3 regions of the Mixta mediterraneensis genome follow, and region 3 is predicted to be linked to each of the others. Evidence: predicted binding sites of a transcription regulator. Region 3 holds the regulator's gene; each other region holds the start of a gene.

Region 1 (3,284 bases), on a different contig from region 3:
CGGCTTTGTTGAGATAATCCCCGTCACGACGCTGTTCACTGTCGCTGCCGCCGCTGATGATATGCACGGCAAGGCGCCCATCCGTCAGATGATCAAGCGTGGCCAGCTTGCGAGCCGCCAGGGTGGGAGAAACGAAGCCAGGACGGTGCGCCAGAAGGAATTTAACGCGTGAGGTATTTGCTGCCGCATGGGCGGTGACCAGAAAACCGTCGGGCTGATCGGACCAGTAACCAACCAGAATTCGATCAAAGCCCGCTTGTTCATGAGACCGGGCAAAATCAGCAATATAGTTCTTATCGAATAGCGGCCCGCTGGCAGGGATGATTTCAGACGCCAGACGATGACCAATCATACCGAGGAATTGAATGCTCATGTTTTTCTCCTGATATTAAGTGATGAAGAAAAACTACGGGCTGAGCAATATGGGAGGGAAATTCTTAATTCTGCAAAGGATTTGCGTTATCTGGCTAAAGGCGGCGTACAGCGGGAAAAGGCAGCATCAAAGAGATATAACCGATGGGAATAACTCAGAAGAAAAGGGCGAGACAGACTCGCCCTTTATCATTTACCAGGAAAGCACCAGTCCGGCGATGGCAGCGGACAGCACGCTCACCAGGGTAGAGCCGTAAAGCAGTTTCAGGCCGAAGCGCGAGACCACATTGCCTTGCTCTTCGTTCAACCCTTTAATTGCACCGGCCACAATGCCGATGGAGGAGAAGTTCGCGAAAGAAACCAGGAATACAGACAGAATGCCTTCGGCGTGTGGTGACAGCTGAGCAGCAATTTTTTGCAGATCCATCATCGCTACAAACTCGTTGGATACCAGTTTGGTGGCCATGATGCTGCCAACCTGCAGTGCTTCACTTGATGGCACGCCCGTCACCCAGGCAAACGGGAAGAAAACATAACCCAGCACGCCCTGGAAGCTGATGCCGAAGATGAAATCAAACAACGCATTCAGGCCAGAGATCAGAGCGATAAAACCGATCAGCATAGCAGCAACAATAATCGCGACGCGGAAACCCGCCAGAATATATTCGCCCAGCATTTCAAAGAAACTCTGGCCTTTATGGAGATCCTGCAACTGAAGGTCTTCTTCGCTATCCACACGGTATGGATTAATCAGCGACAGCACAATAAAGGTACTGAACATATTAAGCACCAGCGCGGCAACCACATATTTTGGCTCCAGCATGGTCATGTACGCGCCGACGATAGACATCGAAACGGTCGACATTGCTGTCGCTGCCATGGTGTAGATACGACGCTGTGACATCTTGCCGAGAATATCTTTATAGGCGATAAAGTTTTCTGACTGGCCCAGAATCAGTGAGCTAACAGCGTTAAAGGATTCCAGCTTGCCCATACCGTTAACTTTTGACAGTACAGTACCGATACCGCGGATAACCCATGGCAGAATGCGGAAGTGTTGCAGAATACCAATCAGCGCAGAGATAAATACAATTGGGCACAGCACATTAAGGAAGAAGAAGGCGAGACCTTTGTCATTCATGTTACCGAACACAAAATTGGTGCCTTCTGCGGCATATTTCAGAAGATGATCAAACACACCGGCAAAGCCTTTCACAAAGCCAAGACCGGCTTCGGAGTTGAGAAAGAACCACGCCAGCAATACTTCAATTATCAAAAGCTGAACGATATAACGAATGCGAATGCTTTTACGATCATGACTGACCAATAAGGCCAACACGCCGACCACTACCAGTGCCAAAAGGAAGTGTAAAATAGCGGACATATTTGCTCCAAATTTGAGGAGGGTTGTATTTTGCTGCGTATTCTATGTAACGCGTTACTTAAAAACGAGATCATGACCACAATATAAGTATTCGCTATCATAGTATTTTTCAGAAAAGTCTTGCCGGTCACGTATCGTTTACAAAACATTCACATCTTATATCCACATACTGATTGTCTGTATATTGCTTCAAGGGTAGAGTGAAACGAGTGCTCACATTTTTAGCAATCACTCTCTTTACTGCAAGGTATAGCCATGGCTATACTTTATAGCATTATCTATTACATCAATAATCATAATCGAATTTTATTGGTCATGCGGGTTCCGTAAGCTGTACAGGTGAACTCACGTTCAGACAGGGTAAAAAATATGTTTGAAAGTCGTACCGCCGAGCGTGCCGCTCGCGGAGTAAGAAAAGTCAAACTCGCGCTGTTGGGGCCCGCTTTTATTGCCGCTATTGGCTATATCGATCCGGGTAACTTCGCCACCAACATCCAGGCAGGGGCGGCTTACGGCTACAAATTATTATGGGTCGTGGTTTGGGCCAACATTATGGCAATGTTGATCCAGCTCATGTCAGCCAAGCTCGGCATCGCCACCGGTAAAAACCTCGCTGAACACATTCGTGACCGCTTTCCGCGACCGGCGGTGTGGTTTTATTGGATACAGGCAGAAATTATCGCTATGGCCACCGATCTGGCGGAATTTATCGGAGCGGCGTTGGGCTTTAAATTACTGCTGGGCATTTCGCTGCTGCAAGGCGCGGTACTTACCGGTATTGCCACTTTCCTGATATTGATGCTGCAAAGCCGGGGACAAAAGCCACTTGAATGGGTGATTGGCGGGCTGCTGTTATTTGTTGCGGCAGCTTATATCGTTGAGCTGTTTTTCTCACAACCTAAAATCAGCGAATTAGTCATCGGTATGGCGTTGCCCTCGCTACCGACTTCCGATGCGGTATTTCTCGCGGCGGGCGTATTAGGAGCGACTATCATGCCGCACGTGATCTATCTGCATTCGGCATTAACCCAGACCAGTACTAGCGGGAGTCAGGCTGAGCGCTATTCTTCAACCAAGCTGGATGTGGCGATTGCCATGACGATTGCCGGTTTTGTAAACCTGGCAATGATGGCGACGGCGGCCGCGGCATTCCACTTTAGCGGTCACAGCGGCATTGCCGACCTTGACCAGGCCTACCTGACGCTGCAACCGTTATTGGGTCACGCGGCTGCCACCGTATTTGGTCTGAGTCTGGTCGCTGCTGGTCTCTCCTCAACCGTGGTTGGCACGCTGGCGGGGCAGGTGGTAATGCAAGGTTTTATTCGCTTTCATATTCCACTGTGGGTTCGCCGCACCGTCACTATGCTGCCTTCTTTTATTGTGATCTGGGCGGGCTGGGACCCGACGCGCATTCTGATAGTCAGTCAGGTACTGCTGAGTTTTGGTATCGCGCTGGCACTAGTTCCGCTGCTGTCATTTACCGGCAACCGCGAAATTATGGGCGATGATATGGTCAATTCACGGCTGA
Region 2 (3,284 bases), on a different contig from region 3:
TCCCATTCGTGAGTTGACATGCGTTTATTGGCGGGAATGTGTTCCAGGCTGTCGCTCACCGTAGCCAGCGGAATGCCAATGCGTTGTGCAATCTTGATGATCGCCACACGTCGCAGCACATCGCGGCTGTAACGTCGCTGATTACCTCCGTTGCGCGTACTGAAAATAAGCCCTTTAGTTTCATAGAAATGCAGTGCGGATACGGCGACGCCACTGCGTCGCGCCACTTCGCCCGGCGTTAAAACCGGTTTTGGGTAGTTGCGATCTTTTTTCATTTGGCTCTTTACCTCAAGTTAACTTGAGGAATTATACTCGTTCCCCATCAGAACAACGAATCCATCATTCTCCCCAACGCGTTCATATTTCAGGAAAGCAGCGCGCTTACTGGCATAAGACATGAAGCACGACGGGGAAAATCATCACCAGAAGGATGAGACCATGATGCAAGAAGAGATAATTCATACCCTGACGCACTGGATTGACCAAAATCTGGACAAGAGTTTGTCCATTGATGAAGTGGCAGCAAAATCGGGTTATTCGAAATGGCACCTGCAACGTATGTTCCGTACTGTGACGAAACAAACGCTGGGTGGATATATTCGCGAGCGTCGCCTGACGCTGGCCGCTGAAGCGCTGAGCCAGACGCAACGTCCGGTATTTGATATTGCGATGCAGTATGGTTACGACTCGCAGCAAACCTTCTCACGCGTGTTTCGTCGTCAGTTTTCACAAACGCCGACAGCCTATCGTCATACGATGCGCCGTCAGACTATTGCGCGTCCCCGTCTGCTAAGCTTTGATTGCAGCGAAAATATCGCCAGTTTTACCCAACGCACTACCGGTGAGTGCTGCCCCGTTCGTTAAATAGCCGTGCGTCCTTATGGGCGCGCCTTGTCTTTTGTTTTCCTTCTCTTTTTTCACCCGCCGCATTCCGCTCAATCTTCCAGCAGTTTTTTCTACCATACCAGATACAAATTTTGTTCAAAAATTAAAATCGGATGATATAATGTGATACAAGTCACATTATGACCTTGGGTTGACGGAGAAAAAGCACTACCTGGCATGCTTTTCCTCCGCCGGTGATGTCCGCAGATTGTCAGGGATCATTACTGATTTATTGAGGTCGAGCCGATGGCTACGTTAACTACCAGTCTTATTGTAATGCGTTGGGAATTGCTGAGCGCCGTAATGATGTTTTTTGCCAGCACGCTGAAAAACAAACTCCGTCAGGACAGTCACCATGTTATGGCCTTTATGTGTGGCGGCATCGGCTTAGGTATGACCTGCTGGTTTGTAACCGGCCTGATGGGGATTACTCTGAGCATGGAAAATGTGCACAATTTTATGGAAATCTCGAAGAATGCCTTTATTCAGGTGATGAGCCAGGCACCTGCTGACTGGCCAATGCCCTAAAAATTTCCAATAAAAAACCCCGCCAGGCGGGGTTTTTTATATTGCTGTGTACGTTTAAATTTTCTTCAACATGGCAGGGATATTAACATCCTGTACTGTGACGCCCGGTCTCTGTGTTCCGCGGCAGTCCTGAATCCACATATCTCCCATTATCTGATTTAGCCCCCGATCTAAGCCTGTCACCAAACCTGCGCCAGGAGTAAACGTCAGCTCGCCGAAATAAATATGCTCTTCATGGATATACCAGTCAACGCGCACATAATCGAAATCACTGGCCAGCTTCTTGCTCATATCAAGCGCATGTTGCAGCGACGGCATAACGCTGGAAATATCCAGTCCGGTATCGCGAATCGTATGAAAGGCTTCAGTCAGGTTATTCACATAGAAATTCATTGACAGCAGCGGCTGGCAACGGTTGTAGATAACCTGTAACACATATTCAAATTTGCCATCGCGCTTGTTGAACATGTGGAACTTGTAGTCAACAGGCGCGCTTTTGCCATCACCGATGTACTGCTCCACCAGAATGCGCGGCTTGATGTAGCGATAATGAATTTCACGCGCTTCGTTCGCAAAATCGGTTTTTAACCAGCGATAGCAGTCATGAATGATCTGCTGCTTACGTAGCGTGTCCGGCTCCTCAAGCAGAATTTCCACCATATTAGACGCATGGTTCGGTTTGATCACCGTCCCCTTCCAGCAAGGCAAACTGTTCAGGGTGGTCGGATCAGTGGTTTCATGTACCAACGGGATCAGGTATTCACTGCCAATCTTCTCAGCGATAAATTCGCGTACGCAAAACTTATCTGACAATCGACCATAGTTTTGGTAATCGCCATAGACAAATTTGCGGTAAAGCACCTTTTCGTTGAACACCTTCGGCTGACGAAGATTGGGCAGCTTTCTGAACTTGTGAAAGTAGTAGATGCGGTCCTGATAAGACCAGGGCATCTTCTTGATAAAATACTGCACACTTCTTCTGAGTTCTTCTTTCAACTTGAGCATATCGGACCTCATTTGTAGGTTTTGTAGTTGAGTGAGGAAACTTGAATCTTCTGAATGACGCCGTTCTTGAAGAAGTAATTCATTACGGTAAGGGACAAGAGTTCTGACAGGAAAACGCTCCACGCGGCCCCCATGATGCCGTAGCCCTGGATTAACCACCAGGAAAGCGGCACGCTGATGACCATCAAACAGATGATTTTCCTCAACAAATAGTTAAAACCCCCTTCTTTTACCATGTAGCGATAGGCTACAGTCCCCATAGCCGAAAAGCTGGTCGCAATCGACAGCAACGTAATGAGACTTCCTGACTGTGTGTATTCCGAACCGTATAAAGCAATGATGATCCGCTCGCCGAATAGCGAAATGATTAGCAGCATCATCAATGACACACCCATGACATAGCCGTTCAGCCGTGCTGCCAGCTTAATAGCGACATCACCGCGCTCTCTGAATATCTCGCTAAAGCACGACGTAATCAGCGCTACGGGGATGAAAATCCACGAAGCCGAAATGGTATTTGCAGCGGCGAACAGGCCGAGATCACGTGCTGATGCAATGCCCGCCAGGAACATTTGTGCGTTTTTAACCTGCACCGAAATAAAGATGCTGGAGATCGCTAATGGCAGGCCGGCGTACATTAAATAGCGCAGATAGGCGGTACGCTTTTCGCGTGGTGGCATCTGATCCTGATGCTCACGATAAAAGTTGTAGCGCTTGATGACGTATGGCACGAGCGTTACCGCCACAATAGACAGCGTCAGCCACAGCGGATTGAGACGCAGCCAGGCGATAACAAAACTGATCGTAAAGCTCAGCAACATGCCAACGGCATTAGCAATGGTGTTTAGCCGCGAGGCAAGGCGCGC
Region 3 (3,284 bases):
GCATGAACGCAGCCTGGAAGACAAAGTCGCTGACGTACGCCGCCAGCTTGAGCGCGGCGAAGTGCTATTAGTGTGGTCCGAACTGCATGAAACGGTAAATATCATGCCGCGCAATGAATTTCGTGGCTAATGCGTTAACGAGGAATTCATGCTAACAATGCTCTTCGCCCGACCTCACAGGAAGCTTTTCTATGTCTGCCCGCCATCCAATTATCGCAGTGACCGGTTCCAGCGGAGCAGGAACCACTACCACCAGCCTCGCCTTCCGTAAGATTTTCCAGCAGTGGGATCTGCACGCGGCAGAACTTGAAGGCGATAGTTTTCATCGCTTCACGCGACCTGAAATGGACATGGCTATCCGCAAAGCGCGCGATCTGGGACGTCATGTCAGTTATTTCGGCCCCGAAGCCAATGATTTTGGTCTGCTGGAACAAACCTTTATTGAATATGGTAAAAGTGGTCAGGGTCAGTCGCGTAAATACCTGCATACCTATGACGAAGCGGTGCCGTGGAATCAGGTGCCCGGCACCTTTACGCCGTGGCAGCCACTGCCAGCCAATACCGATATTCTGTTTTATGAGGGGCTGCATGGCGGCGTGATGACCGCGCAACACAACGTGGCCGAAAACGTCGACTTGCTGGTTGGCGTAGTGCCGATTGTGAACCTGGAATGGATCCAAAAACTGGTACGTGATACCAGCGAGCGCGGCCATTCTCGTGAAGCCGTAATGGATTCGGTGGTGCGCTCAATGGAAGATTACATTAACTTCATCACGCCACAATTTTCTCGCACCCATATTAACTTCCAGCGCGTTCCCACTGTGGATACGTCAAATCCGTTTGCCGCACGCAGCATCCCGTCGCTGGATGAAAGCTTTGTGGTTATCCATTTCCAGGCGCTTGAAGATATTGATTTCCCCTATCTGCTGGCGATGTTGCAAGGATCGTTCATCTCGCATATCAATACCCTGGTTGTTCCGGGTGGCAAAATGGGGCTGGCGATGGAGTTAATTATGGGGCCGCTGGTCAAACGGCTCATGGAAGGCAAACGTATTGAATAAGGGGGGAGGCCACAAATCGGCCTCCGGCAACTACAGTTCTGTCACTTCATAACTGTGAGTGATTTCCACACCTTTACCTAACATAATCGCCACCGAGCAATACTTGTCGGCAGAAAGGTCAACAGCGCGCGCCACCGCTTTGTCAGCCAGCGCTTTGCCGCTCACAATAAAATGCAGATTAATATGGGTAAAAATACGCGGCGCTTCTTCGCGACGTTCGGAAGTGAGTTTGACTTCACACTCGACTACATCATTGCGGCCTTTCTGCAAAATGGACACCACATCAATCGCGCTGCATCCCCCTGCTGCCATCAGCACCATCTCCATCGGGCTGGGCGCTTTATCGCCAGCGTTACCGTCCATCACTACCTGATGGCCCGACGACGATTCGCCAAGAAATGTCAGACCTTCAACCCACTTCACTCTTGCCTGCATGATATAGCCTCCATAACCTGATCATTTGCGTCAGAGTACGCTTTCACCTGGTAAACAGCAATCCAGAGAAATCCGCCCTTTGCTGAAGCGAGACAACACAAGACAGTCGGCAAAAGCTGTGTTACAAACAGAGCTGAAAATATTTTTCGTCACCTGATGACGAAGCCGGGAAGAATTAAGCGCCATGCGCCAAATGCAGCCCGAATAATTTCCAGAATGGAAAATGCTTGAAGCTTTCATCGCCTGACAGGGAAATTGTCCCCTGTATTTTGGGCACGATTACAACAGAGGATAATAGCGAATGGTTCTCGGCAAACCGCAAACAGACCCTACACTCGAATGGTTCCTGTCCCATTGCCATATTCACAAATATCCATCCAAAAGTACGCTGATTCACCAAGGTGAAAAGGCTGAAACGCTTTACTACATCGTGAAAGGTTCCGTTGCGGTTCTGATCAAAGATGAAGAAGGCAAAGAGATGATTCTCTCCTATTTGAATCAAGGCGATTTTATTGGCGAGCTTGGCCTGTTTGAAGAAGGTCAGGAACGTAGCGCCTGGGTACGTGCGAAAACCGCGTGCGAAGTGGCAGAAATTTCCTACAAGAAATTTCGTCAGTTGATTCAGGTAAACCCGGATATTTTGATGCGACTGTCGTCGCAGATGGCGCGTCGCTTACAGGTAACGTCAGAAAAAGTGGGTAACCTCGCTTTCCTTGACGTTACCGGACGCATTGCGCAAACGCTGCTTAATCTGGCCAAACAGCCAGACGCCATGACGCATCCCGACGGCATGCAAATTAAAATTACTCGTCAGGAAATTGGCCAAATCGTTGGTTGCTCACGTGAAACCGTGGGCCGTATTTTGAAGATGCTGGAAGATCAGAACCTGATCTCAGCACACGGCAAAACCATCGTCGTTTACGGCACCCGCTAATTCCTGTCACTCCCGGCGTGATGGCAACATCACGCCGTTATTATTTGCGCTGAGCTGATGTGGCGTCGAATCATCTATCATCCGGAAATTAACTACGCCCTGCGGCAGACGCTGGTCCTTTGCGTGCCCGTTGCACTCGGCTGGCTGTTTGGCGATCTGCAAAAGGGACTGCTGTTCTCGCTGGTGCCTGCCTGCTGCAATATTGCTGGCCTCGATACTCCCCATAAACGCTTCTTTAAGCGCCTGATTGTCGGCGGCAGCCTGTTTGCGCTCGGCAGTTTTCTTATGCAGTTTCTGACACTGAAAGGCGTTCCGCTACCCGCCATTCTGCTTGTCATACCCTTATTGCTCGGCGTGACGGGTGAAATCAGCCCGCTTCATGGGCGTTTACTGCCCGGTTCGCTAATTGCCGCCATTTTCACACTGAGCCTGATGGGACGTATGCCGATGTATGTTCCGCCGTTGCTCTATATTGGCGGTACGCTGTGGTACGGCCTGTTCAACTGGTTTTGGTTCTGGCTGTGGAAAGAGCAGCCGATGCGTGAAAGCCTGAGTCTGGTCTATCGCGAGCTGGCCGATTACTGCGACGCGAAATACACGCTACTGACGCAATTCGTCGATCCAGAAAAAGCGTTGCCGCCGCTGCTGGCGCGTCAACAAAAAGTGGTCGATCTGATTAACATCTGTTATCAACAGATGCATATGTTGTCGGCCAATGGCGATGAAAGCCATAAACGCCTGAAGCGTTCCTTTCAGGTTGCATTGGATTTGCAGGAGCATATCTCTGTCAGCCTGCATCAACCGGAAGAGGTGCAAAAGCTGGTGGAGCAGAGTCATGCGGAAGCGGTGATCCG

Evidence for each region. The regulator CRP, encoded in region 3, controls carbon source genes, mostly activating them, when cyclic AMP is high. The targets are predictions, from matches to a motif close to ATGTGANNNNNNTCACAT.
Region 1: the regulator CRP is predicted to act here: its motif matches at 1,821-1,838, upstream of QRY16_RS11835 (NupC/NupG family nucleoside CNT transporter).
Region 2: the regulator CRP is predicted to act here: its motif matches at 1,007-1,024, upstream of QRY16_RS13460 (YjcB family protein).

What each region holds. Positions count from the first base shown of each region.
Region 1 covers NZ_JASUAZ010000016.1:67,897-71,180, forward strand. The annotation lists gene QRY16_RS11830 (LLM class flavin-dependent oxidoreductase) at 1-373, opposite strand, end outside; gene QRY16_RS11835 (NupC/NupG family nucleoside CNT transporter) at 566-1,756, opposite strand; gene QRY16_RS11840 (Nramp family divalent metal transporter) at 2,096-3,284, shown strand, end outside.
Region 2 covers NZ_JASUAZ010000021.1:45,952-49,235, forward strand. The annotation lists gene soxR (redox-sensitive transcriptional activator SoxR) at 1-275, opposite strand, end outside; gene soxS (superoxide response transcriptional regulator SoxS) at 439-864, shown strand; gene QRY16_RS13460 (YjcB family protein) at 1,132-1,413, shown strand; gene QRY16_RS13465 (ATP-grasp fold amidoligase family protein) at 1,468-2,418, opposite strand; gene QRY16_RS13470 (oligosaccharide flippase family protein) at 2,427-3,284, opposite strand, start outside.
Region 3 covers NZ_JASUAZ010000020.1:5,608-8,891, forward strand. The annotation lists gene QRY16_RS12990 (YheU family protein) at 1-130, shown strand, start outside; gene QRY16_RS12995 (phosphoribulokinase) at 192-1,061, shown strand; gene QRY16_RS13000 (OsmC family protein) at 1,092-1,496, opposite strand; gene crp (cAMP-activated global transcriptional regulator CRP) at 1,798-2,430, shown strand; gene QRY16_RS13010 (YccS/YhfK family putative transporter) at 2,488-3,284, shown strand, end outside.